Regions from separate parts of the Allobosea sp. 01N443 genome, predicted to be linked through region 2. Evidence: predicted binding sites of a transcription regulator. Region 2 holds the regulator's gene; each other region holds the start of a gene.
What was found. The regulator LexA, encoded in region 2, represses DNA repair genes until DNA is damaged. The targets are predictions, from matches to a motif close to TGTTCNNNNTGTGTTCNG.

Region 1: a site for LexA is predicted at 3,103-3,120, ahead of AC1DRP_RS10310 (helicase-related protein). Genes of this name have one in related genera too.
Region 3: a site for LexA is predicted at 6,478-6,495, ahead of recA (recombinase RecA). Genes of this name have one in related genera too.
Region 4: a site for LexA is predicted at 1,124-1,141, ahead of AC1DRP_RS03550 (DNA recombination protein RmuC). Genes of this name have one in related genera too.

What each region holds. Positions count from the first base shown of each region.
Region 1 covers NZ_JBFTRC010000028.1:17,570-29,668, forward strand. The annotation lists gene rpmB (50S ribosomal protein L28) at 1-141, opposite strand, end outside; gene AC1DRP_RS10295 (DUF3108 domain-containing protein) at 406-1,239, shown strand; gene AC1DRP_RS10300 (haloalkane dehalogenase) at 1,236-2,159, opposite strand; gene AC1DRP_RS10305 (TetR/AcrR family transcriptional regulator) at 2,156-2,752, opposite strand; gene AC1DRP_RS10310 (helicase-related protein) at 3,219-6,548, shown strand; gene AC1DRP_RS10315 (RNA-binding S4 domain-containing protein) at 6,591-6,902, shown strand; gene fdxA (ferredoxin FdxA) at 7,080-7,418, shown strand; gene AC1DRP_RS10325 (CarD family transcriptional regulator) at 7,808-8,410, shown strand; gene AC1DRP_RS10330 (M48 family metalloprotease) at 8,813-10,255, opposite strand; gene AC1DRP_RS10335 (hypothetical protein) at 10,296-11,078, opposite strand; tRNA gene AC1DRP_RS10340 (tRNA-Arg) at 11,107-11,183, shown strand; gene AC1DRP_RS10345 (RidA family protein) at 11,346-11,735, shown strand.
Region 2 covers NZ_JBFTRC010000152.1:356-4,333, forward strand. The annotation lists partial or broken gene AC1DRP_RS27075 (indole-3-glycerol phosphate synthase TrpC) at 1-16, shown strand, start outside; gene moaC (cyclic pyranopterin monophosphate synthase MoaC) at 13-501, shown strand; gene AC1DRP_RS27085 (molybdopterin molybdotransferase MoeA) at 498-1,709, shown strand; gene lexA (transcriptional repressor LexA) at 1,791-2,495, shown strand; gene AC1DRP_RS27095 (ComEC/Rec2 family competence protein) at 2,489-3,978, opposite strand, start outside.
Region 3 covers NZ_JBFTRC010000068.1:37,994-46,427, reverse strand. The annotation lists gene flgB (flagellar basal body rod protein FlgB) at 1-341, shown strand, start outside; gene flgC (flagellar basal body rod protein FlgC) at 369-779, shown strand; gene fliE (flagellar hook-basal body complex protein FliE) at 809-1,135, shown strand; gene fliQ (flagellar biosynthesis protein FliQ) at 1,162-1,428, shown strand; gene fliR (flagellar biosynthetic protein FliR) at 1,503-2,261, shown strand; gene flhB (flagellar biosynthesis protein FlhB) at 2,271-3,338, shown strand; gene cckA (cell cycle histidine kinase CckA) at 3,414-5,915, shown strand; gene AC1DRP_RS17835 (hypothetical protein) at 5,973-6,452, shown strand; gene recA (recombinase RecA) at 6,619-7,665, shown strand; gene alaS (alanine--tRNA ligase) at 7,847-8,434, shown strand, end outside.
Region 4 covers NZ_JBFTRC010000006.1:83,023-86,187, forward strand. The annotation lists gene fmt (methionyl-tRNA formyltransferase) at 1-502, opposite strand, end outside; gene AC1DRP_RS03545 (peptide deformylase) at 538-1,056, opposite strand; gene AC1DRP_RS03550 (DNA recombination protein RmuC) at 1,173-2,357, shown strand; gene AC1DRP_RS03555 (OsmC family protein) at 2,358-2,867, opposite strand; gene AC1DRP_RS03560 (ABC transporter ATP-binding protein) at 2,965-3,165, opposite strand, start outside.

The DNA of each region.
Region 1 (12,099 bases), on a different contig from region 2:
CACGGAGCGACCGAGCGCGTCCGAACGGAGCGTAACATTGACGAGATTCGGCCGGAAGACGGTCTTCGTCTTGCGGTTCGAGTGGCTGACGAGGTGCCCGGTGAGGGTGGCTTTCCCGGTCAGTTCGCAACGGCGAGCCATGATATCGTTCCCTTGGAACCGGTTGTCTCAAACAAAAATGCCGACACGCGACGTGCCGGCCCACGAGCACCGGAAGTCAAATTGAAGTCGCGGGTCTATAGCCAAGGCCGGCTGCTGCGTCAAGGACCGCGACTGATTCCATAGCACGATCGGGGCGGCCGCAGCGTGGCGGCATTGCCACTCGCCAAATTCGGTAAAAGGGGTCACGATTCGGACCGATTCGCAGTGCATGCCGGTGCGAAGCATGCCGTCCGGAGGAGTTGGATGAAGCCCGCCATCGCGTCGTCCCTGGCCGGACTTGGTCTCGCTGCGCTGGCCCTGGCCTCCGGCTTTGGAGCGTCGTCGGCCGCGGCGACCTCGTTGGAGGCCAAATATGATGTCTCCCTGCTCGGCCTGACGCTCGGCACCGCCCATCTCAGCGGCGGCATCGACGGCAGCAGCTACAAGCTCGATATCGTCGCCAAGATGACGGGCCTGGTCGGCAGCTTCACGGGCGGACGCGGCTCAGGTGCCGCAACCGGCAATCTTCATGGCGGGCGCCTGTCGCCTGCGACCTTCGCGGTTTCGTCGGCGAACTCAAGCGAGAGCCGCACTGTGCGCATGGCGCTCGACGGCGGCACGGTGCAGGCCGTGGATATTGCGCCGCCGATCGACGACAAGCCCGATCGCGTGCCGCTCAACGAGAGCCACAAGCGCAATGTGGTCGATCCGATCAGCGCCTTCCTGATGCCCGTGGAGGGCAAGGGCGGGAATGGTGCCGCCTGCAACCGGACGCTGCCAATCTTCGACGGCGCTGCGCGCTATGACATCAAGCTGAGCTATTCCGGTTCGCGGCAGGTGAAGCTCGAAGGCTATAGCGGCCCGGTCACGATCTGCCAGGCGCGGTATGTGCCGATCGCAGGGCATCGCGCCCTGCGGCCGAGCACCAAGTTCATGACCGAGAATCGCGAGATCAACACCTGGCTCGCCCCCGTCAACGGCACCAATGTGATGGTGCCGATCCGCATCTCGGTGAAGACCATGATCGGGACGGCGGTCATCGAGGCCTCGAGCTTCAGGGTCGATCCGACCACCACCACGGCCGCGCGGCAGAACTAAGCCGCAGCGCGTTCACTCGCTTTCGTCGTTGCAGTAATCTCACCCAGCCAGTCACGGAGCGCCGTCCCGATTGCACCGGGGTGATCCTCCTGCAGGTAATGCGCGCCGGGGCCGAGATTGATCAGGCGGCAATCATGCAGTCCCGCCGCGAACCTATCCGCCTCGGCCGGAGAGATCAGCGCCCCGGGATCGCCGCAGAACAACAGCTTCGGATAGGTGGACGCACGTAATGCTGCGTGGTCGCGCTCGCTGATGGCATGGACATCGGCCGGGGCGCCCGCAATGGGGAGCTCGTTGGGCAGTCGGAGGATCGGCCTGCGCGATTCGGGCGTTGGAAACGGCGCTCGATAGGCATCCAGCTCTTCATCGCTCAAGGCCCGCAGGACGGCAGCGGGCAGGACCCTCTCGATAAAGACATTGTCCTCGAGAATCAGCTTCTCGCCCTGTCCCGGCGTCCGGAACGCCCTGAACAGCTCACGCGCCTGCGGCCGCTGATGGAATGCATCCCAGCTTGCAAAGGGCTGGATGAATTCCATGAAGGCCAGGCCGATCATGTCGCTGGGGTTACAGGAGGCATGGTGGAAGGCGAGTGCCGTGCCCCAGTCCTGGGCGACGATGACCATCCGTCCGAGGCCCAGTTCAGCGATGAAGGCGTCGAGATAGCGGACCTGGTCGGTGAAGCGATAGGCGATGTCCGGCTTGCCGGACTGACCGTAGCCGATCAGGTCGGGGGCAATGCAGTGCGCCAGCGGCGCGACGTGCGGAATGATATGGCGCCAGATATAGGAGGAGGTCGGGTTGCCGTGCAGGAAGAGTACGGTCGGCCCCGCAGAGCCGGCCTCGACATAGGACATGGTCGAGCCGAGGACGGGAATCTCCCGGCGCAGCCATTCGGATGCGAATCCAGGTGACTGGGTCATGGCGATGCCCTTCTTCCAAACAGCGTTGCGAAAAGGATGGCCTTGAAGCGTTCGAGCGGAACCGGGCTGCGATCGACCTTCATGCGCAGGATCGCGCCCTGCCAGGCGGTGAGCAGGAAATCAGCGAGGTCGTCGGCGCTGAAATCCGTCGCGATCTCGCCAGTGGCCTGGCCTTCGGCGATGCATGCCGCAAAGGGCTCTCGCCAAAGGACGAAGATCTCCGAGAGTCGCTGCCGCAACCGTTCGCTATTGGGAGAGGTCTCGACGCTGAAATTGCCGATCATGCATCCGCGCGACCAATCGGCGGTTTCGAGCTTGGTCGTGATCGCGTCCAGATAGCGCCGCAACCGCGCGGCTGCGGGCAGGGAGCGGTCGGCCAGGGCTTCATCGACGAGGCCGCCGACATAGGCGAAATAGCGATCGAGCACTTCCTCGGCGAATTCCTCCTTCGATCCGAAATGATTGGTGAATGAGCCAGGGCTCGCTCCGGCTGCAGCGACGATCTCGCGTATGCCGGTGGCGGAATAGCCGCTCTTCCAGAGGAGATCGCGGCCAGCGGCGAGGAGATTTTCACGAAGGGATGGCTTGCTCATGAAGGTAGAATACGTACGTACGTATTATTGACAACACTCCGGGAAACGCCCGATCGCCAAGGTGTCGGACGGGAGGCGGGTCTCGTCCGAACGGCCCGCTGAGGCGATGGCTCAGGCTGGTTCCACGCCGTTGCGCACGCAGAAATCACACGGCGGCCCCTCGTTTCGCCGTGAGCACGACATAAATAGCGCGGAGGACTGTCGGCGCCCGGCCGTTTACGCTGGTCGCGAAAATGAGTGGATCAAGCTCGTGTCACGATTCCAGATATAGTGGTACTTGCGGCCGTCTCCGCGATATCTGGCCGTGAACGAATCCCGATTCTGCCGGAGTCAGCGATTCGGGCTTGCTTCGTTCAGGACTCGTTCCGCAGCTTAATTTCGGCGCTCCAGCTTGTGCCAAGGTAGGACGCTTTCCCCAGCGTCTGCTGCCGGCAAGGGCCCAAAGGAAACGATCGGTCGCGTCTTGATTTCAGCACGCTCTCTTCCGCCCTCGGTTCGTGCGCAGGGTGTCACAGCAGTTCTCGGGCCCACCAATACCGGCAAGACGCATCTGGCGATCGAGCGGATGGTGGCGCACCCGACCGGAATGATCGGCCTGCCGCTGCGCCTGCTGGCGCGCGAGGTCTATGGCCGCGTGGTCGAGAAGGTCGGCCCCGAGGCGGTGGCGCTGGTCACCGGCGAGGAAAAGATCAAGCCGCAGCGGCCCCGCTTCTGGGTCTGCACCGTCGAGGCCATGCCGCGCGATCTCGCCGTCGATTTCGTCGCGATTGACGAGATTCAGCTCGCCGCCGACCTCGACCGCGGTCACGTCTTCACCGACCGCCTGCTGAACCGGCGCGGTCGGGCCGAGACGATGCTGATCGGCGCGGGCACCATGAAGCCGCTGATCGAGCAGCTCATTCCCGGGGTGAACGTCGTCACGCGTCCACGCCTGTCGCAGCTCACATTTGCCGGCGACAAGAAGATCACCCGCCTGCCACGACGCAGCGCGATCGTCGCCTTCTCCGTCGAGGAGGTTTATGCGATCGCTGAACTGATCCGTCGGCAGAAGGGGGGAGCCGCCGTCGTGCTCGGCGCGCTCTCGCCGCGCACGCGCAACGCCCAGGTCGAGATCTACCAGTCGGGCGATGTCGACTATCTCGTCGCGACGGACGCCATCGGCATGGGGCTCAATCTCGATGTCGATCACATCGCCTTCGCGTCGGACCGGAAATTCGACGGCCATCATTTCCGCAAGCTGAACCCCGCGGAGTTCGGCCAGGTCGCCGGGCGCGCCGGCCGCCATCTGCGCGACGGCACCTTTGGCACGAGCGGGCGTTGCCCGCCCTTCGACGCCGAATTGGTCGAGGCGATCGAGAATCATCGTTTTGAATCGGTGCGGCAGCTGCAATGGCGCAATTCCGATCTCGATCTGCGCTCCGTCGACGGGCTGATCGCCAGCCTGAACGTCCAGCCAACCGAGCAGGGGCTGACCCGTGCGCTGATCGCAGAGGACATGACGACGCTGGAGGTTCTGGCCCGCGATGCCGATGTCAGGCCGCTGGCGCAGGGCCGTGCAGCAGTCGAGCGGCTCTGGGAGGTGTGTGGCCTGCCTGATTATCGCAAGATCGCGCCGATGCAGCACGCTGATCTCGCCACCACGCTGTATCTGCGCCTGATGCGCCACGGACGGCTCGATCCGGACTGGTATCGCGCCCAACTCGATGCGCTTGACCGGACCGATGGCGAGATCGACACGCTGTCTGCCCGCATTGCGCAGGTCCGAACTTGGACCTATGTCGCAAACCGTCCTGACTGGTTACCTGATCCAGAGCATTGGCAGGGGGTGGCGCGTCTTGTAGAGGACAAGCTGTCGGACGCTTTGCACGAGCGGCTAGCCAGCCGTTTCGTCGATCGGCGCACGAGCGTGCTGATGCGTCGTTTGCGGGAGAATGCAATGTTGGAGGCTGAGGTCACCACGACGGGCGATGTGCTCGTCGAGGGACAGCATGTCGGGATGCTTCAGGGATTTCGCTTCACGGCGGATCCCAAGGCTGGCGGGCCCGAGGCGAAAGCCTTGAACATGGCCGCGATGAAGGCGCTTGCCAGCGAGATCGAAGCGCGCGCCGCGCGTGTCGTGCTCGCGGCTGATGATGCCTTCGTGCTTTCGCATGACGGGCTGGTGCGCTGGATCGGTGAGCCGGTCGCGCGGCTTGTCGCCGGCGACAAGGTTCTGGAGCCGCGCCTGCGCCTGCTGGTCGAGGAGCACCTGACCGGACCGGCGCGCGAGCAGGTCGACGCGCGCCTCACTCTCTGGCTCAAGAATCACATCGCCCGTCTGCTTGGTGCGTTGCAGCTGCTCGAGAATGCCGAGAATGTCACCGGTATCGCGCGCGGCATCGCCTATCAGGCCGGGGAGTCGCTGGGCGTGCTGGAGCGCGCCAAGGTCGGCGAGGAGATGAAGACGCTGGATCAGGAGGGCCGCGCAGCACTCCGTCAGCTCGGCATCCGCTTCGGAGCCTTTCATCTTTACGTCCCGGCCCTGCTGAAGCCGGCACCACGTGCGCTGGCTGCCCAGCTCTGGGCGCTGAAGCATGGCGGGCCCGATACGTCGGGCCTCGACGATATTGCCCATCTAGCAGCCTCGGGTCGGACATCCTTTGCCGTCGACAAGGCGGTGCCGAAGGGTCTTTACCGTGCTGCCGGCTATCGCGTCTGCGGCGAGCGCGCCGTGCGTGTCGATATCCTCGAGCGGCTTGCTGACCTGATCCGGCCGGCTATCGCCTATCGCCCGGGCCTGACCCAGGGCCAGCCGCCCACCGGCGCGGCCGATCAGGACGGTTTTGTCGTCACCGGTGCCATGACCTCGCTGGTCGGTTGTGCGGGCGAGGATTTCGCCTCGATCCTGCGCTCCCTCGGCTATGTCTCGGCCAAGCGTCCGGGACCGGCGATTACCGTGCCGCGGGCGCAGCCACCGGTCGCGGCTACCGCTCCGGTTGCCGACGCGCCGACCGCGGAAACTACGGACGTCCCGGCTGGGCACGAGGCCGATCCGGCGGTGGTGGCCGATGAGGCCGGCGCCGGTATTGTCGACGAGCCTCTGGCCGCTACTGACATCGAGACCGCCGAGGCTGCCTCTTCGGAGGCTGCCGCGCCTGAAACGGCCGACGCCCCGACCGCGGCGGAGACTGAGCTCGAGCAAGCCGCACATCCGGTGCCAGCCGATGCCATGTCTGCTCTGCCGGCGCCTGCCGACGAGACAGCTGTCTCCGAGACGCTTGCCGCGGGAGCTCTTGCCCCTGAGGCAGCAGTTGATGTCGTTGCTGCGACCGAGGTGCAGGAAATCGAGGTCTGGCGGCCGCATCGTCACCAGGGTGGGCGCAGGCCGGAGCATGCCGGGCGCGGTCGCCGCGACGGCGCTCAGGGCGAGCGTCAGCCTGGCGCAGGGCGTGGTGAACGTCCGAACCGTGACGGCCGGCCCGACGAGCGTCGCCGCCAGGGCGATCGTGGCCGTCCGGCTGCCGCCAATGCGTCTCAAGGTGATGCTCCCCGACAGGATGCGCAGCCGCGCGAGGGTGATCAGAAGCGCAGCGGCCGGCCGCAGCGCAATGGCCGCCCCGAGCAGGGGCGTGGCCCGCGGCCGGACTTCAAGCGCGATGGACGCCCAGGTGGCCCACGCCGCGAGGAGCGCGGCAACGAGCGTTTCCAGCAGGCGTCAAAGCCGCGTCCGGCCGAGCGCGAGCCTGATCCGGATTCGCCCTTTGCGAAGCTTGCGGCTCTCAAGGCCCAGCTCGAGGGCGGCGGGCGCAAGACCTGACATGGGGCTCAACTGACCTGGGGCTGAGCGGAAAGGCTGTCCTTGCGGGAAGATCGCCAGCGTCTCGACAAGTGGCTCTGGTTCGCGCGTTTCGCCAAGACGCGCTCGGTCGCTGTGCGTCTGGTGGATGACGGCCATGTCCGCGTGAATGGTCGGCGTGCAGGGAATGCAGCGCTTGGGCTCAAGCTCGGCGACGTGCTGACACTGGCGCTGGTGCATGAGACCATAGTGGTGCGCCTGCTCGCCCTGGGCAGCAGGCGCGGTCCCTATGAGGAGGCGCAACTGCTCTATGAGCGCTTGGGGGAGAGCACGCGCGGCGATGCGCCGCTTGCGGAGGACGATCCGAGCGGATAGAGCGCGGGAGCGGTTCGATAGGCCTGCCTGGGCAGGCTTGGGTGCTTCAGGAGGAGTTTCCTTCCGGAGCTGGCCGGAAGAGATTTTTCTTTCTGCCGCAGCCCGGATATCGACCTTGAAATACCCGCCTTCCGGGTCTTTATGATCCGGCAGGATGGACCGGGAAGGACTGGCGACATGACCTATGTGGTCACCGAAAACTGCATCAAGTGCAAGTACATGGACTGCGTCGAGGTCTGTCCCGTCGACTGTTTCTACGAAGGCGAGAACATGCTCGTCATCCATCCCGACGAGTGCATCGATTGCGGTGTCTGCGAGCCCGAATGCCCGGCCGAGGCGATCAAGCCCGATACCGAACCCGGCCTTGAGAGCTGGTTGCAGCTCAACTCGAAATATGCGTCGAGCTGGCCGAACCTGACCCAGAAGAAGGACCCGCCGGCCGACGCCAAGGACTTTGATGGCGTGGCTGGAAAGCTCGAAGAACATTTCTCGCCGAACCCCGGCGAAGGCGACTGAATTTCACCCAAGGGGAAGAGGCTGAGCGATGAGCACACCGGCGCTGCGACATGCAGTTCCGGTGTTAATCGGCGTTTACCTTTGATTCGGCGTGTTTTTTGTGATACACCTCTTCGTGCAGTCGAATTGGTTCCGCCTGCCCCTGCGAGGATTCATAAACGGGGCACCCCCATAGATACGGGATGACCAGGGCTTCCGGCAGAAGGCCGGAGCGTGGTGATTTTCGTGTTCGGTGGTCAAGTAGCAATCGGCTGAGGGAGCGTGAGGCTGCGGGTCCGTGACCGCTCGGTCGGGATTGCAACGCATCAGGCAGAGTGTCTCCGGTCATTCCGGCCGGGGACGTGTCATCGTGGGCCGTGTCAAGCGGTCCCGTCAGGAGTCGTAACGGCATGTCCACTGCGAAGAAAGCTGTTGTGCGCCAGGGTTTCAAGACGGGCGAGTTCGTCGTCTACCCGTCCCATGGCGTCGGCCAGATCACGGCGATCGAAGAGCAGGAGGTTGCCGGCTTCAAGCTTGAACTCTTCGTCGTCAGCTTTGCCAAGGACAAGATGACGCTGCGTGTTCCCACCGCCAAGGCTGTGAGCGTCGGCCTGCGCAAGCTTGCCGATACCGATATCGTCAGCAAGGCGCTGACGACGTTGACCGGCCGGGCCCGGATCAAGCGCACCATGTGGTCGCGCCGCGCCCAGGAATATGAAGCGAAGATCAATTCGGGCGATCTTGTCGCCATCGCGGAGGTCGTCCGCGATCTCTACCGCTCCGAGGCGCAGCCCGAGCAGTCCTATTCCGAGCGTCAGCTCTACGAGGCTGCGGTTGACCGCATGACCCGTGAGATCGCGGTCGTCGACGACGTGACCGAGACCGAAGCGCTGAAGAAGATCGAGGGCCAGCTCGCCAAGTCGCCGCGTCGTGCGGCCAAGGGCACCGAGGTCGACCCGGCTGATGCCGATCTCGAAAGCGACAATGACGATCTGCAGGAAGAAGCCGCCTGAGGCGATTCCTCCGGCATGATGCCAATCAACCCGGCGGGCAACCGCCGGGTTTTTTCTTGGCCAGACGGCTCCGGTTTTTGCGCGGGAGAAGGGCGACTAAGCGCTCCCAGGCTGGCTTGGCGGCCCTGAGCGTCTTCTCGTGATCCGGCAGCTGCTGGACGGGCCGCCCATCGCGCGCGGTCCGGTGGATCAGCAGGCGGACCTTGATCTGCGTGACCCCACGGGACCTGGGCCAGATCGGGCGAGCGCCCATGGAGAACCTTGCGGCCAGTCAGTTCGGAAGCGGCGCCGGCAAGGTTGTTGCCGGTGCAGGGGGCGCCTGCAGAAGCCGATCACGCCGGTTCCGTCGGTGGCGCCTGATGCTGTAGCAAGGAAAGCCAGGGCTGCCCGCGCGGGCAGCCCCTATTCGGCGACGATCTTGTAGCGCTGGCCGGGCGTCAGCTTGCTGTTACGATCGAGCCCGTTCAGCAGCAGGAAGAGGTCGAACGCGCGCTCATGTGTCGCCATGCGGGCGGCCAGCGTTGCAGGCGTGTCGCCTTCGGAGGCGCTGACGATCCGCAATTGCAGAGGCTTCGTGGCCTGTGCTTCCGCTGCAGTCAGGACCCGGAAGCTGCTGAGCACGGCGCGCATCGGGCGCTCCGGATCGCTGCTGCCGCGGGCCGCCAGGATGAAGCGATAGACGCGATTGCCTGCCTGGATGGCGGCGAGCCTGAAGGTCCAGTCGGTCCCCTTGCCGCTGGCCAGGACGGCGGACTGGCCCTCAAGGTCGAGCTTTTCGACGGGGCCGGTCTCGACCCCGTCGATCCAGCCGGAGGCGACATAGGATTCGAGGGTCTGGCCGGGCTTGAGCGTGACCGAATCAAAACGCAGCGCCTGGGCACCGTTGCCGCTGACACCGATGACCATGTCGCGCGCCGCCTCGAGGTCGAACCCGTCGGGGGCATCGAAGGTGATGCGCAAGGTGCTGTTGAGATAGCGCCGGCCTCGTACCACGCCATCGCTCGGGTCGTCGCCATAGGCGATGCCGTCGATCGCAGCGAGCCAGCGGGCCGCATCGCGCTCGCCAAGCCCGGGTGCACCGATCTGGCGGGCGGACGCCGTGACGGCGGCGACGCGCTCCGGGGTCGAGGGATGGCTGGAGAGAATATCGAGCCGCTTCTCGCTGCCGCTCTGGCCCTGGCCGCTGTTGCGGAAGCTGGTATTGCGGCCGAGCGCGCCCAGGAAGCGGCCCGCTCCATAGGGGTCGTAGCCGGCGCGCGCGATGTTGCGGACGCTGATCTGGTCGGCAATCAGCTCCTGCTGTCGCGAGAAGCGGGCGAGCGAGATCTTGGAGCCGGCCTGAACGGAGGCGCCAGCAGCCGGATCGTTGAGCACCTGTGTGACGACTTGCGTGACAAGCGCAGACTCAGCTTCGGCCTCAGCCCGCTCGACGGCGTGATGGGCGGTTACGTGAGCGATCTCGTGGGCGAGCACCGAAGCGATCTCGCTGGTGTCGTTGGCGAGCGCCAGCAGCCCGCGCGTGACGTAGAGCCGGCCATTCGGCAGGGCAAACGCGTTCACCGCCGGCGAGTTCAGGATGGTGATCTCGTAGCTGCCGATCTGCCCTTCGCCAGCCTTGACCAGCCGCGCCACGACTTCGTTGAGCTGGGCCCGAGCGTTTGGCGCGCGGTACTCGCCGCCGAAAGCGGCCAGCAGCCGCAAATGCTCGCGGTCCGACGCGCGCTGGAACGTGCTCAGCCGCGGGGCAAGCTCGCCATCGGCCGGTTGGGGGGGCAGGACGCTCTGGTCGCCGAAGCAGCCGGAAAGCAGCAGGGCGGGAAGGAGCAGGGCGCCTAGTCGCGCCATGGGGCGTGACACAGTCTGTCGGCGAAAGGCCAGCATGGTTCTAATCGATCAGTTCCAGGGCTGCGCGGGAGGGGAGTTCAAGCGACAATCCATCCGGCCCGCTCAGTACGCCGCGCGCCCACACGCGTTTACCCGTCAGTGTCCTGGCGGTCCAGCCGACCTCCCGCATCTCCCGCCAGAGCCTCCTCGACACGACGACCGACGCACCGGCTCCCCGCCGGCGCGAAAAATTCAGATAGGAACGCTGCGGTCGCTCGCCGATCGATGCGATCCGCCCCTCCAGCACGATGACGCGACCGGCGTGCACCTTCAACGCGGCAATATCGTGACCATCGACGAGATTGGCTGGTTTTGGGCCAGTTTGTCGCGCGGATGGGGTGGCATTCGGGGCAGATGCCCGCAAGAGCGCGTCGCAGGGGCTGCTGACGGAATCGGGTAGATGCCAGGCTGCGCCGCTTCGGATGAGGGCGACCGACAGGTCCAGCGGTGCGGTGGCCTGGGTATCCGGATCGGCCAGCAGGCGCGCCGCGATGCGGCCCCAGCGATCGGGCTCGGCCAGGATGACGATCCGGAGATCGCGGCCTTGCCACGCTGCCAGGGCCGCGACGAAACGCGCGATCTCCGCGTCGTCCTGCCGAGGGGCCAGTCCGACGAGGCGTATCCGCCGGCCATCGTCGAGCAGCAGATCGCCGCTGGTGTCGGTGCCAGCCAAACGAACCGTCGGCGTCTCGGCGGCCGCGGCCGGACAGGAATCGTTCGCCAGCGCCTTGCCCGACGCGGCAATGAGACTCAGCATGACTGCAACAAGAGGCTTCACCCGCATGCGCTTTATGCTAAACGCATTCACGTGCGTCCCGGTAGCTCAGCAGGATAGAGCAACGGTTTCCTAAACCGTAGGTCAGGGGTTCGAATCCCTTCCGGGACGCCAGTTCTCCCACAGCAATCTGAGACTGGACGGGGTGACCCGTCTGGCTGGGCTTCTGACCATAGGTTAGCCTTGGCTCAGGCGCCGTTGCTGGCTTGTGCAGCCCTCGCGACTGTTGCCCGATAGCGGCCGGCCGCCGCGCAACTCCCACCCCACAGGTTCACGATGCCCAAACGTACGATCTCTTCCGACCGTGTCTTCAAGGGAAGGCTCCCTTTCGCCCAGGCGACGGTCGCCGGGGACTTCATGTTCGTCTGCTGCGTCGGGATGGACAGGGAGGGCAAGTATGCCGTCGGCGACGCACGGCGTCAGACGCAGCAATGCATCGACAACATCCGCGCTCTCCTGGGGGAGGCGGGCGGCAGCCTGAAGGATGTCGTCAAGTGCACAGTCTATGTCACCGACCGTGCCTATTGGGAGCCGATGAACGAGGTCTATTTCGCCAATTTCGCCGAGGATTCGCCGCATCGCGTGTCCTGCATCGTCAATGGCCTCGGCTCGCCCGACTGTCTCGTCGAGATCGACGCGACCGCCTATCTCGGTGAAATGAAGTAGACCTCGCGATCGCGCAGCGGGCGGTCGCGCGCTGCGCACATCCTGAGGCCGGATACTGGACCGGTCTGACCGCTCGGCCTGATCGCAGCTCGCGCCGTTGCCTGCATAGGATCAGCTCTTGCCCAGTCGAGGCCTGGACGTGCGGGGTCGCGAGAGTGCCTTGCACGTGATTGGCCCGCGCGCATGGATTGTGCGTCGGGCGTTGCTTACCCCTTTGCAGTCCGTGACGAGTCTTGCGCCGGCTCGCCCATAAGATGCGGAGCGCAACGCAGAATGCGGACCAGTCTGCCGTGGAGTTGCGCTCCGAGGCGGGGCTTGGCATGCGCGACGCTCTATGCCGTCACGATTCAAACAACCAGGAAGA
Region 2 (3,978 bases):
GCGCAGCGCAGCATGAGCAAGCTCAGCCATCTCGACGCCAGCGGCCAGGCCCATATGGTCGATGTCGGCGACAAGGAGGAGACCTCGCGCATCGCTGTCGCCGAGGGCTGTGTCGTCATGCAGCCCGGGACTCTGGCGATCGTGCGCGATGGCGACGCCAAGAAAGGCGACGTACTTGGCACGGCGCGCCTGGCTGGAATCATGGCCGCTAAGCGCACGCATGAACTGATCCCGCTCTGTCACCCCCTGCTGATCAGCAAGATCAGCGTCGACCTCACCCTGGACGAGACATTGCCCGGGGTGCGCGTGAGCGCTGAGGTCAAGATGAAGGGACAGACCGGCGTCGAGATGGAGGCGTTGACCGCTGTCGGCGTCGCCTGCCTCACAGTTTACGACATGGTCAAGGCGGTCGACCGGGCGATGCGGATCGAAGGCATCAGGCTCGTCCACAAGTCAGGTGGAAAATCCGGCACTTTCGATCTCCCGGAAACTGCGCGATGAGCCTCACGCCCGTCCCCGTCGCCCTGAAGGCGCTGATCGACAGCGTTCCGGCACCGACACCATCAGAAACCCTGCCACTCGCACATTGCGTAGGGCGCGTGCTCGCCGCCGACCTGCAGGCGCTTCGGACCCAGCCCCCCTTTGCCAACTCCGCAATGGACGGATACGCCGTTCGCGCAGATGATATTGCGCCGGCAAATGAATTGCGTGTCATCGGCGAATCGGCTGCCGGTCGTTCCTTCTCAGGGATGGTCCGCTCCAATGAGGCTGTTCGCATCTTCACCGGTGCTCCGATTCCGGAGGGCGCCGATACGATCCTGATTCAGGAGAATGCGGACGGCGTCGGCACTGCGACGATCCGCGTGCGCGAGGGCGCCGAGCGCGGCAAGTTCGTTCGTCAGGCAGGATTGGACTTCTGCGAGGGCGAGGTGTTGCTTCTCGCCGGCAGCCGGCTCGACAGTGCGAGCCTCGGCCTCGCGGCAGCCATGGGCCACCCCATGCTCACGGTGCGTCGCAAGCCACTGGTCGCGATCCTCGCGACCGGCGACGAACTGGTCCAGCCCGGCGAGCCGGTTGGACCCGACCAGATCGTCGCGTCCAACAGTTTTGCGCTCGCCGCGCTGGTCGAGCAGGCCGGCGGCACGGCGCTCGATCTCGGGATTGCCCGCGATGATCATGCCGATCTCGCCGACAAGATTGGCCAGGCACGGAAGGCCGATGCCGATGTGCTGATCACCCTCGGAGGAGCCTCGGTAGGTGAGCACGATCTCGTCCAGGCAGCGTTGATCGGTCAAGGCATGGCGCTCGGCTTCTGGAAGATCGCCATGCGGCCGGGCAAGCCGATGATGATGGGCCGCCTCGGCCGCATGGTCGCGCTCGGCCTACCCGGAAACCCCGTCTCGTCCATCGTCTGCGGGCATCTCTTCGTCGTGCCCCTGCTCAGGACCCTCCTGGGCGTACCGGAACCGGAGCGCGATCTGAGTGAGCCTGCAATCGTCGGAAGAAATTTGCYGGCAAATGATGAGCGGCGGGACTATATGAGGTCGGAACTGACGCTCACTCCGGAAGGATGGCTGGCAACGCCCTTCGCCAAGCAGGATTCATCGATGCTGGCCACTCTTGCCCGCGCCGACGCGCTACTCATTCGCGAATCGTTTGCTGCGCCGGCAAACAAAGGCGACAACTGCCGGATCATCCGCCTACGCTGAGCGCGCTTGCGGAACACAACGCGAACCTGTATGGTGTTCGTGCTTTGTTTCGATTCCATACAAAGAGCGCCGGCGGGAACCATGCTGACACGCAAACAGTTCGAACTGCTTCGTTTCATCCAGGAACGCCTGCGCGAGACAGGGGTGCCCCCCTCCTTCGACGAGATGAAGGACGCGCTCGATCTGCGCTCCAAGTCCGGTATCCATCGCCTGATCATGGCGCTGGAGGAGCGCGGGTTCATTCGCCGCCTTCCCAATCGAGCCCGAGCGCTGGAGATCATAAAGCTGCCCGAAGGGGCCGGCGGCCCTCAGGCGACGCGCGGACGGTTCAGCCCCTCCGTCGTCCAAGGGGGGCTTGGCAAGGTCCGGCCGATCGCACCGCCCCCGGACGAAGATGTGCGCTCCACGGTTGCGATTCCGGTCATGGGGCGGATTGCCGCCGGTACACCGATTTCCGCCATCCAGAGCCGCAGCCATACCGTGGCACTGCCTGCCGACATGCTTGGCCCCGGTGAACATTTTGCCCTCGAGGTTCGCGGCGACTCGATGGTGGAAGCCGGCATTCTCGACGGCGATACGGTGGTGATCAAGCGTCAGGACACGGCCAATACCGGGGATATCRTCGTGGCTCTGATCGATGACGAGGAAGCAACGCTGAAGCGACTGCGCAAGCGCGGCTCCTCGATCGCGCTCGAGGCTGCCAATCCCGCCTATGAGACAAGGGTGCTGGGACCGGACCGCGTCAAGATTCAGGGCCGCCTGGTCAACCTGATGCGGCGCTACTGAAGCGGCTCGTGTTCTTCGACAGCCGCCAGCGGCAAAGCCGGCGTGCTTGCAGGCCGCTCCCGCTTGCGGCTCCAGGGACGATCGACACCATCCTGCTCTGATAGATGGGCGCGCCAGCCGCCCTTGTTGCCGACAAGGGCGGTCGCGCCATCGCGCGACAATGCCCTGCGGTCGATCAGTCGTGCTGCGCACGGAGCGTTCCAYGGAATCGGCGTGATGACGAGATCGGCGCGCCGACAGTCCTCGACGATGGCCAGGCGATCACGTGCAAAGGCAACGCTTCGTCCATCCTTGCTGCGGACGACACAACCCAACGTGTCGCAGGTCGCGCCTTCCCGCAGGCTGTTGTCGTCAGTCCGGCGATTATCGCCATCTGCGTTCAGCCATTGCTGCAGCACGAAGCGGCTCGGTTGCCCCGCCAGGATCATGCGACCATCGCCCCCGCGGACCAGGATCCCGGAACCATCGCGTTCGATCAGGATGTCGGGCCTGTCGGGCTTCGCTGCCACGAGCAGTCCCGCGATCAGGGGGGCGACGGCCAGGAAGCGCAGCGGTGTCGTCCAGAGCGTGATCCAGAGAAGCGCGGCGGCAAAGCATGCGAGCGCCGCGGCCCCGAATGCAGGAATGATCACCGCGGAGTGGTCGAATCCCGCAACCCAGCGCGCGGATTGCAGCACATAGTCCGAAGCGACTCCCATGAGCGCCCAAGCCGGCCAATCCAGGCCGAAGGGATAGGCGAGCACGCCGAAGACAGCGGCAGGCATGACGATCAGGGAAACGAAGGGCAAGGCGAGCGCATTGCCGAGCAGACCGAAGGGGTTGAAGGTCTGGAAGTGATAGGCACCGAACGGTGCGGTTGCGACCGTCGCCAGCACGGTCGTGACCGTGAGCCCGACCACCGCGATCCAGATCGGCCGTAGCGGCCAAGGCAGGTTCGCCGGCGCCTCGGAGTGGCCGCGATCCTCCCAGCGCTCGGCAAAGGCGATCAGCGCCGCGACAGCGCCAAAGGACATCTGGAAGCTTGGACCAAGCAGCGCGTCAGGCTCGCGCAGCAGAACGATCATCGCAGCGAGAGCCAGATTGCGCATGCTGAGCGCCGGGCGATCGACGAGAATCGCACCGAGCATGACCAATGTCATGATCAGCGAGCGCACCGTCGCGACCTCGGCTCCCGAGAAGATGCAATAAGCCGTGGCGCCGAGCATCGCGGCCAGGGCGGCGAGTTTCTTTATGGGCCAGCGCAATGCCAGCGTTTGCGATAGCGCCAGCAGGCCACGGACCAGGCCGAAGATCGTGGCGGAGGCCAGCACCATGTGAAGGCCCGAGATCGAGATGATATGATAGATTCCGGCCGCGCGGAGGTCGATATTGGTCGCCTCCGTGATGAGGCCGCGCTTGCCAGTAACCAGCGACGCCGCCATCGCGCCAGCCTGCCCTCCCCCGATCCCGGCGATGCGCTCCGTCAGGGCATTGCGCGCCCGGT
Region 3 (8,434 bases), on a different contig from region 2:
ACTGGCACCAGTCCCGGCAAAAAGTGCTGTCCGAGAATGTCGCCAACGCCGACAGCCCCGGATTCCGCCCGATGGATCTCAAGGCGCCGGCCATCGGCACGGCTTCGTCCGGCGTCTCGCTGGCCCAGACCTCTGCCGGCCATATGGGCCCCTCCGGACAGCGCAATGGATTCGATACCGCCAAGGCACCCCGCTTCGAGGTCACTCCCAACGGCAACGGCGTCAATCTCGAGGACGAGATGATGAAGGTGGCCCAGAACCAGTCCGACTATCAGCTCGCCGCCTCGCTCTACAGCAAGGGCCTCGGACTGATGAAGATCGCGATCGGTAAGGGCCGCTAAGGCAGCGGACGCAGGAGCAGCAGCCTCATGGATCTTCTCAAGAGCATCGCGGTGGCGACATCGGGCCTGCGCAGCCAGTCCGGCCGCATGCGGATCATCGCCGAGAACCTGGCCAACGCCGATTCGGGACCGGATCGCGCCGGCGTCGATCCCTACCGCCGCAAGATTCCGACGTTCCAGCGGCGGGTCGACCGTGAGCTCGAAGCCCAGGTCGTCGATCTCGGCCGCGTCCAGCGTGACCAAAGCGCCTTCCGGACGAAATTCGAGCCCGGCAACCCCGCAGCCGACGCCACCGGCAATGTCAGCATGCCGAACGTGAACTCGCTGGTCGAGACCATGGACATGCGCGAGGCACAGCGCAGCTACGAGGCCAATCTCAACCTGATCTCCTCCACGCGCCGGATGATCCAGCGCACCATCGACATCCTGCGCGTCTGATCGGCGCCAGCGGAACGGAACCTCGCACCATGGCCACATCCAGCTTCGCCGCCGGCGCTTACGCCTCGACGCAGGGTCTCGGCGCCGGCAACCTGATGCGCAAGCCGCTCGGTGCGGCCGCCGGCGCCAGCGCGGGCATGCCGGATTTCTCCTCGCTGATCGGCAAGGCGCTGGAAGCAACCGCCGATGCCGGCCGCAAGAGCGACATCCAGACCGCAAGCGTGGCCGCCGGCCGCTCCGATATCGTCGATGTCGTCACGGCCGTCGCGGAAAGCGAGGCCGCGATCGAAACGCTGGTTGCGGTTCGCGACCGCGTGATTGCAGCGTATGAGGAAATCATGCGGATGCCGGTCTGATTCCCGGCTCGATCAGGACGCAAACCATGACCTCAGGCGCCATCCTCGACGTCGCGCGCGACGGCATCGTCGTCTTCCTCAAGGCCGGCGGCCCGCTGATGATGGTCGCGCTCGGGGTCGGCCTCGCCGTCTCGCTCGTCCAGGCCCTGACGCAGATTCAGGAGCAGACCCTGATCTTCGTCCCCAAGATCGTTGCGGTCTTTGCCGCCATGATGCTGTTTCTGCCGTTCATGGGCGATGCGCTTGCAGGCTATATGGGGCGGGTCGCCGTCCGAATCGCCACGGGCGAATGAACCTTACGCTGCCGCGACCGGCTCTGGGGCTGCCGCAGTGGCGTCCCGAGTGGCGCAGGGGCCCAGCCGGCACGATGCAGATCGCGATCCTGCCCGAGATCGGCGCGCTCTTCGTGCTCGTCTTCGCGCGTGTCGGCACCCTCGTGATGCTGATGCCCGGCATCGGCGAACGCTTCATCTTCTCACGCGCGCGTCTGTCGCTGGCCTTCTTCATCGCATTGATGATCGTCCCCATGGCGCGCACGATCATCACCCCGCCCGGCGACATGCCTGCGCTGGTCGGCCTTCTCATCAGCGAACTCCTGATCGGACTGACCATCGGGCTCAGCGTGCGCCTTGTGATGGCCTGCCTGCAGAGCGCCGGCGCGATCGTGGCCCAGACCATGGGCCTGGGTTTCGCGATGACGGTCGATCCGACCGGAGGCATGCAGAACCCGTCGATCGGCAACTTTCTGACGATGCTCGGCATCACGCTGATCCTGGTCACCGACCTCCATCACGTCGCCATCGCGGCGATTCATGAAAGCTATCGGCTCCTGCCGCCTGGCGGCTTTCCGGATGTCGGAGACATGATGACCCTGGCGATCCGTGCGGCGACGCAGGGCTTCGCCCTCGCCGTTCAGATTTCCGCGCCCTTCATCGTCTTCGGTCTGCTCTTCAATCTCGGGCTCGGCGTGCTGGCGCGGATGATGCCGCAGCTTCAGGTCTTCTTCCTCGCCGTGCCGGCCTCGATCCTCGGCGGCATGCTCGTGCTGCTCGCCGTCGTCGGCGTGATGATGGGCGTCTTCCTCGAGGATCTCGGCAACTTCCTTCGCCAGTTCACCGGCAACTGAGGAGCGGCGATGTCAGAGGACGCCGACAACGAGGACAGGACAGAAGACCCGACCCAGCGAAAGCTGGACCAGGCGATCGAGAAGGGCGACATCGCCCGCTCGCAGGAGATCGGCACCTTCTTCGTCCTTTGCGGTTTCACACTGGCGCTGCTGGTCGGAGCCGGCTGGTCGGCGAGCAGTGCGGCGCTTTCCCTGCGCTCCTTCCTGATGAACGCGCATCAGGTGCCTTCCAGCGGCGAGGCCTTCTTCAACGTCACCAAGCAGGGCGTGATGACGGGCTTCATGGCGCTCGGCCTGCCCTTCGCCTTCATCCTCTGCGCCGGGCTTGCCGGTGCGCTGATCCAGCACAAGCCGCTCTGGACCTTCGAGCCGCTGATGCCGAAATTCAGCCGGATCTCGCTGATGGCTGGGGCCAAGCGGATCTTTGGCAAGGAGGCCTGGGTCAATTTCGCCAAGGGCCTCGCCAAGATCCTGCTGATCGGCACCGCCGTCGGCCTGACGCTCTGGAAGGAGCACGACCGGCTCGAGAGCTTCGCGCAGATGAGTGTCGCCGCGATGCTGCCGGCGACGCTGTCGCTGACGATCAAGCTGATGGCGAGCGTGCTCGCGCTCTTTGCAGTGATCGCGATCGGCGACTTCGTCTATCAGCGCTTCAGCTGGTACCAGCGTCAGCGCATGACCAAGCAGGAGCTCAAGGAGGAGTTCAAGAACTCCGAAGGTAATCCCGAGGTCAAGGCGAAGCTGCGGCAGATCCGCGCGCAGCGGGTCAGGAAACGCATGATGGCCGCGGTGCCCAAGGCGACCGTGATCATCACCAACCCGACCCACTTCGCCGTCGCGCTGCAATACGAGCAGGGCATGGGCGCCCCGCTCTGCCTCGCCAAGGGCGTCGACGCGCTTGCCCTGAAGATCCGCGAGGTCGCGGGGGAGCATCGCGTGCCGATCGTCGAGAACCCGCCGCTGGCCCGCGCGCTCTATGCGACGGTCGATATCGACGAAGAAATTCCTGTCGAACACTATCAGGCCGTCGCCGAAGTCATCGGTTACGTCTTGCGCCTGAAGGGTAGGCGCGCCTAACTCGCAATCTGCGCGACCTGCGCGCTAAGCCCCTCGCTGGCGGCGAGGAGGCGTGAAACGGGACGGACCAGCCGCATGAGCGGAACCACGGCGACAACCGCGATCGATCGCTCCGACAAGCCAGGCCGTATCGGCCTGATCCTGCTTGTCGCCGGCTTGCTCGTCGGAGCCGCGATCGCGCTCGGCTTCATCGCCAATGAATGGGCGCAGCCGCTGATCCTGGGCCTGCTGGCCCTGCTTTCAGTGATCGGTGTCTTCGGCCTCTTTGCCTTTTCTATTGGCCTTGTTCAATTTTCGGGCCGCGCAGCGCGCAATGACCTGACCAAAGCCATCGTCGACAGCGCCGATGACGGCGTCGTCGTCACCGAGGGCGAGAACCGCATCGTCTACGCCAACGAAACCTATCTGGCGCTCGCCGGAGCCCGCGGAGCCAGCGACATCAAGCCGGTCGAACGCCTGTTTACCGGCCGCCCGGAGGTCTCGGAAGCGATCTACCGTTTGGCGACCGCCGCGCGCGAAGGCCGCCGGCTGGCGGAGGAAGTCCGGCTCGAGCCCGCCCTCAACGGTCGCGACACGGTCGGTTGGTATCGAATCCGGGTATCCCCCGTGCGCCGCGAGGGCAAGGCCGCCATGCTCTGGAGCGTCTCGGACGTGACGCCCGAGCGTGAGCGTCAGGAGAACGCCTTCCAGGAACTCCAGCACGCGATCGACTATCTCGATCACGCACCGGCCGGCTTCCTCTCGATCGACGCCGATGGCGAAGTGCCCTATCTCAATGCCACGCTCTCGGGCTGGCTCGACTATGACCTCGCCCGCTTCGGCTCGGGCGGACTGCATCTCGACGACATCGCAACCTCGAACGCGGCTGCCCTGATCCAGGCCATTCGCGGGCAGCCCGGCGATGTCCGCGTCGAGGTCCTCGATGTCGATCTGCGCCGGCGCAATGGCACGACCCTGCCGGTCAGGCTGCATCATCAGGTTGCCTTCGGCAGCGACAGCCGCGCTGGCCCCTCACGCACGCTCGTGCTCAACCGGACGACCGGCGAAGCCGGGTCCGACGGGCGCAGCGATGCCGAAGTGCGCTTTGCCCGCTTCTTCCACTCGACACCGATGGCGATCGCGACTGTCGACCGCAACGGCGCGATCCTGCGCTCCAACGCCGCCTTCACCCGGCTGACGCAGCAGGGCCGCCAGCCCGCGACAATCCAGGATCTCGTCGCGCCCGGCAGCCTCGACGAGGCGCTCGCAGCGACCATGGCCGGCAGCAGCGACATCGCCCCGCTCGATGCCAATCTCTCGGGCGAGGACGGACGTTCGGCCAAACTCTATCTCTCTCCGGTCGCAGCGACCGAGGACAGCGATGGTGAGCGCGCCATCGTCTATGCGCTGGAGACCACCTCCGAGCGCAAGCTCAAGGACAATATCGACCAGGCCCAGAAGATGCAGGCTGTCGGCCAGCTCGCCGGCGGCATCGCGCACGATTTCAACAACGTGCTGCAGGTCATCATCAACGCGTCCGAGTTCCTGCTCGCCAGCCACAAGCCGACCGACCCGTCCTTCCCGGACATCATGCAGATCAAGCAGAACGCCTACCGGGCGGCCTCGCTGGTCCGGCAGCTGCTCGCCTTCTCGCGCCGCCAGACGCTGCGCCCGCAGGTGCTCGAGCTCGGCGACGTGCTCTCCGATCTCTCGTTGATGCTGAAGCGCGTCGTCGCCGACAAGGTCTCGCTCGACATTCGCCAGGGCCGCGACCTCTGGTCGGTCAAGGCCGATCTCGGTCAGCTCGAACAGGTCATCGTCAATCTCGCGGTCAATGCGCGCGATGCCATGCAGGACGGCGGCAAGCTGCAGGTCCGCACGCGCAACGTCGCAGCGGAAGAATGCGCCGGGTTCGGCCATCAGGCCCTGCCCACCGCGGACTATGTCATGCTCGAAGTCGAAGACAGCGGCACCGGCATCCCGGCCGAACATCTCGACAAGATCTTCGAGCCCTTCTTCACCACCAAGGAGGTCGGCAAGGGCACGGGGCTCGGCCTTTCCATGGTCTATGGCATCGTCAAGCAGACCGGTGGCTTCGTCTTCGTCGATTCGACCCTCGGCAAGGGCACGACCTTCCGCATCTTCCTGCCTCGTCACGTGCCGACGGAAGAGGAGATCGCCGCCGACAACGCTGCCAAGGAAGCGCCCAAGAAGGTCGCAGCCGATCATACCGGCGCCGGCGTCATCCTGCTGGTCGAAGACGAGGACGCGGTGCGTGCGCTCAATGCCCGCATGCTGATCTCGCGCGGCTATACCGTGCACGAAGCGGCCTCGGGCGTGGAGGCGCTCGATATCTTCCTCAAGCATGACGGCAAGATCGACCTCGTCGTCTCCGACGTGGTCATGCCCGAGATGGACGGCCCGACCCTGCTTGGCGAGCTACGTCAGCGCAACCCGGCCACCAAGGTCGTCTTCGTCTCCGGCTACGCGGAGGAGGCCTTCCGCAAGAACCTGCCGGAAGGCGAGCAGTTCCACTTCCTGCCCAAGCCTTTCACGATGAAGCAGCTGGTCGAGACAGTGAAGGCCGCGATGAGCTGAGGCGCGAGGCCGCGCAGGTAGCGAGGCGCGGCGTCCACGAACGATGCGGGCAGCGCGATGTCGGACGGGAACTCACGCAGATACCTGATCCTGCTTCTCGCCCAAACCCTGTGTGCGATCGTCGTGCTCGCCAATGTGCGGGGCATTTTCCTCCTGCTGATCGACAATATCGGAACGATCATGACTGCCACTCGCGGCAGCGCGTTGCAGACCGCGCTCGCGGTCCTGATCGGCCAGGCCTGCTACTGGTGGCGCCTGCGTCATGTGACCATCCCCGCCACCTATGGCGGCCTGGTGATCGGCCACTTCGTCTCCTTCGCAGCCCGGATCGGCTTCATCTTCGGCGGCGCTCTGTTCTCGCTCTATTATCTCCGGCACGTCCCGGAGCTCGATCTTGGCTATCTCGATCTGAGCTGGCGCGGGGCGCTCCTCATCGCCGTCATCTTCGCGCTCTACTGCTACACCCTGGAGCTGGAGCGGCTCGGCAACGCGATGCAGATCCGGGCCATGCAAGCGAAGGGCGACAGCCGGGCTTGAACAGCTCTGCAGGGAGGCGATGAATGAGAACAAAAAAAGAACTTGAAGACAGGAACAAACCGTGACCATATTTGCTCACGGCGCACATTGAGAAGTGATCGCGCCCCTGCCATAAGGAGCGCACGTTGTGAATCAGGCAAATCTCCGGCTCGTGGAAGGCTCTTCGATGGACAAGGCTAAGGCGCTCGATGCGGCGCTCTCGCAGATCGAACGGGCTTTCGGCAAGGGCTCGATCATGCGCCTGGGCAAGAACCAGCAGGCGATCGAGATCGAGACCATCTCGACCGGCTCGCTCGGGCTCGATATCGCGCTCGGCGTCGGCGGCCTCCCCAGGGGCCGCGTCATCGAAATCTACGGACCAGAATCCTCCGGCAAGACCACGCTTGCGCTCCACACCATTGCCGAAGCCCAGAAGAAGGGCGGCGTTTGCGCCTTCGTCGATGCCGAGCACGCACTCGATCCGGTCTATGCCCGCAAGCTCGGCGTCAATCTCGACGACCTCCTGATCTCGCAGCCCGATACCGGCGAGCAGGCGCTCGAGATCACCGACACCCTGGTTCGCTCCGGCGCCATCGACGTGCTGGTGGTCGACTCCGTTGCGGCCCTCACGCCCCGCGCCGAGATCGAAGGCGAGATGGGCGATGTCCAGCCCGGCCTCCAGGCGCGCCTGATGAGCCAGGCCTTGCGCAAGCTCACCGCGTCGATCTCGCGCTCGAACTGCATGGTCATCTTCATCAACCAGATCCGCATGAAGATCGGCGTGATGTATGGCTCGCCCGAGACCACGACCGGCGGCAACGCCCTGAAATTCTACGCCTCCGTGCGCCTCGACATTCGCCGCGTCTCGACGCTGAAAGAGCGCGACGAGGCCACCGGCAACCAGGTCCGCGTCAAGGTCGTCAAGAACAAGGTGGCGCCGCCCTTCAAGCAGGTCGAGTTCGACATCATGTTCGGCGAGGGCATCTCGAAGGTTGGCGAACTGATCGACCTCGGCGTCAAGGCCGGGATGGTCGAGAAGGCCGGAGCCTGGTTCTCCTTCGACAGCCAGCGCCTCGGCCAGGGCCGCGAGAACGCCAAATCCTTCCTCAAGGCCAATCCGGACGTTGCGGCGCGCATCGAGGCCACGATCCGGCAGAATTCAGGCCTCGTTGCCGATCGCATCCTCGATGAGGCGACACCGACCGACGATGATCTCGACGAGGGCGACGCCTGAGCCTTATCTCCGCGCCAGCGGCAGGGTATTTTTGGCGGGCGGCCCTTCGGGGCCGCCCGTTTCTTTTATGCGCCAAGGCCTTGTCACGGGAATTCTGGACAGGTGCAAAGCCGCTGACTAGAACCGATCCCAACCAGCAGGCCCGCCCGGCCACCCATCCTGAAGCAGAGTTCGAATTGCGATGAGCGGCGTCAACGAAATCAGGTCCACCTTCCTCGATTATTTCAAGGCGAACGGCCATGAGGTGGTGCCATCGAGCCCGCTCGTGCCACGCAACGACCCGACGCTGATGTTCGCCAATTCAGGCATGGTGCAGTTCAAGAACGTCTTCACCGGACAGGAAAAGCGCTCCTACCAGCGCGCCACGTCGGCGCAGAAATGCGTGCGCGCCGGCGGCAAGCACAATGACCTCGACAATGTCGGCTACACCGCGCGCCACCACACCTTCTTCGAGATGCTGGGGAACTTCTCCTTCGGCGACTACTTCAAGGAGCAGGCGATCACCCACGCTTGGACGCTGGTCACGCGCGAGTTCGGCCTGCCCAAGGAAAAGCTGACCGTCACGGTCTATTCCGAGGATGACGAGGCGCACGCGCTCTGGAAGAAGATCGCCGGACTTTCGGATTCGAAGATCATCCGGATTCCGACCTCGGACAATTTCTGGCGCATGGGCGACACCGGCCCCTGCGGCCCCTGCTCCGAGATCTTCTACGACCATGGCGACCATATCCCCGGCGGCCCTCCAGGCTCGCCCGATGAGGACGGCGAC
Region 4 (3,165 bases), on a different contig from region 2:
CATGCAGTTCGCCGGCCGTCATATCGGGGCCGATCGCAAGCTTCTCGACCATGCCGACCGGGCCGGTATCCAGCCCCGCCTCCATCTTCATGACGCAGATGCCACTCTCGGCATCGCCCGCCATGATGGCCCGCTGGATCGGGGCAGCGCCGCGCCAGCGCGGGAGAAGCGACGCGTGCAGGTTGAGGCAGCCCAGTTCCGGCAGATCAAGGATCGCCTGCGGCAGGATCATGCCATAGGCGACGACGACCGCGACGTCGGCCTGATGCGAGGCGATCACCTCGGCAGCTTCGTCGGTCTTCAACGTCTTCGGCGTGAACACCGGAATGCCGAAGCGCTCGGCGGCGCGATGCACCGGGGACGGCTTCAGATCGAGACCACGACCGGCCTGCGCCGGGGCGCGGGTGTAGCAACTCACAACCTCGTGGCCCTGGCCGATGATCTCGGTCAGGGTCGGCACGGCGAAATCCGGTGTGCCCATGAAGATGACGCGCAAACTCATGCGAACAGCGCCGCTTTCTGATCGATACGGATCATTCAGGCCGCGCTGTCGCGACGCGCCGCCTTGGCGAAACGCTTGGTGACACGCTCGCGCTTCAGCCGCGACAGGTGATCGATGAAGAGCACGCCATTGAGATGGTCGATCTCGTGCTGAAGGCAGGTGGCGAGCAGGCCGTCCGCCTCGATGTCCTGCACCTTGCCGTCGAGATCGAGATAGCGAACCTTCACCCGCGCCGGACGCTCGACCTCCTCGTAATATTCGGGGATCGAAAGGCAGCCTTCCTCATGGATGTTCAGCTCCTTGGAAGACCAGGTGATTTCCGGATTGATGAAGGTCATCGGCGCCTTCTCCTCCTCCGGCTTGGCGAGGTCGATCGTCAGCAGGCGCAGCGGCACGCCGATCTGGATCGCTGCCAGGCCGATGCCGGGTGCGTCATACATGGTCTCGAGCATGTCGGCGGCGAGCGCCTTGATCTCGGGCGTGACGGCCTCGACAGGTTTCGAGACCTGGCGCAGGACTGAATCGGGCAGGATGACGAGAGGGCGAATAGCCATAGGGCGCTCGAACCGGTTTTTCTTGCTGACGCCGCGGACATAAGCACTTGTTGGCGGGTGGTCAAACCGTTCCGCTTTCGTTCGGCATGCGCACGCGAATCGGCTAATCTGCCGTCATGAACGGAATTGCCTTCACGCTGCTCGAGCGGCCGGTCACCTGGAGCGAGGCCGCCCTTGCCTTCGCCGGTAGCAGCCTGTTTCTGCTTGTGCTCGTCGCGTTGTCGCTCTGGCGCAGTTCGCGCGGGCGAGCGATCGAGGCCGTCATCGCTGCCGAACGCGCCCGCGAGATGGACGACAAGGTCGCCGAGATGAACCGCATGCAAGCCGAGATGACGGGCCGGATGCAGACGATGGCCGAGATTCTCTCGACGCGGCAGGCCGACCTTGCCCGCCTCGTCGCCGAGCGGATGGACGGCCTGCGCCAGCAGGTCGGCTCCGGGCTCGAGCAGAACGTCAAGCAGACCACGGAGAGCCTCGGCAAGCTGCAGGAACGGCTTGCGGTCATCGACGCTGCCCAGAAGAACCTGACCGACCTGACCAGCGAAGTGGTGACCCTCAAGGACGTGCTCTCCAACAAGCAGGCACGTGGCGCCTATGGCCAGGGCCGGATGGAGGCGATCATCCGCGACGGGCTGCCCGCCGCCTTCTTCTCGTTCCAGCCGACGCTCTCGAACCGCAACCGGCCGGACTGCCTCGTCACCCTGCCAGGAGACGGGCGCGGCCTCGTCATCGACGCCAAATTCCCGCTGGAGAGCTTCACCATGCTGCGCGAAGCGCGTGGCGAGGAGGCAAAGAAGGCAGCGGGCGTGCGCGTGCGCGGCGATGTCGGCCAGCACGTCAAGGATATCGCCGAGCGCTATTTCGTGCCCGGCGAAACGCAGGACATGGCCCTGCTCTTCGTGCCGTCCGAATCGATCTATGCCGACCTGCACGAGCATTTCGACGACGTGATCCAGAAGGCCCATCGCTCCCGCGTCATGGTCGTGTCGCCGTCCCTGCTCGCCCTGGCGATCCAGCTGATGCAGTCGCTCATTCGCGATGCCCGCATGCGCGAGGAGGCTCGCGTCATCCAGACCGAGGTTGGCAGGCTCCTGACCGATGTCCGCCGGCTCGGCGAGCGGGCCGAGAAGCTCGACCAGCATTTTCGCCAGGCGCAGGAGGATGTCGCCGGCATCCGCACCTCGGCCGGCAAGATCACCAGCCGCGGCGACAAGATCGGCGCGCTCGAATTCGATGAGCCGGCGAAGAGCGAGCCGTCGCTACCCTTCGCCAAGGGGCTCGAGCTGAAGGCCGCCGAGTGATCAGCCGCGGTTGAGCACGGCCGAAAGCTCCGGCTTGACGTTCAGCGTCTGGAAGACGACGCAGTAGCGCTCGGTCAGCTTGAGCAGAGTGTCGAGCTTGTCCTGTGGGGCGTCGCTCTCGACATCGAAGGACAGGCGGATCGCCTTGAAGCCGACGGGCGCATCCTTGACGACGCCGAGCGTGCCGCGGAAATCGAGATCGCCCTCGGCCCTGACAGTTCCCTTCTTCAGTTCGATTTCAAGGGCGGTCGCGACCGCCTTCAGCGTGACGCCGGCGCAGGCGACCAGCGCCTCAAGCAGCATGTCGCCGGAGCAGAGCTCGGCACCGGTTCCGCCGGTCGCCGGGTGCAGCCCGGCCAGGGCGATCGCGCGGCCGGTCTCGACCTTGCAGGCGATATGCTGGTCGTCGAGTTCGCCACGGGCCTTCAGCGTGATCACCGCGGCGTCGGGCGCCTCGCGGTATTTGTCCTTGAGCGGAGCCTGGAGGGCGCGAAGCGCGGTGACGTCCATGGTTCTCAACCTTCTTCAGACGAGCGGCGATGTGCCGCCGTGATAAGCCTGTCGCCGACGCGGGGCCAGCCCCAACCCGGCATGGGCGTCTCGCGCCTCACCACCACATGCCTGCGGTCTCGGCGGCCTTGTGCTGATGCGGCTCTCCGTTCGCGAGGGAGCGATCGAGAGTGCGCAGGACCTCGCGCTTGCTCGCCTCGAAGGCTGGAGAGAGCCTGTCGCGCGGACGGGCGAGAGGATTGTCGAATTCATCGAAGATGCGGCCGGGGTTCGGCTGCATGACGATGATGCGATCTGC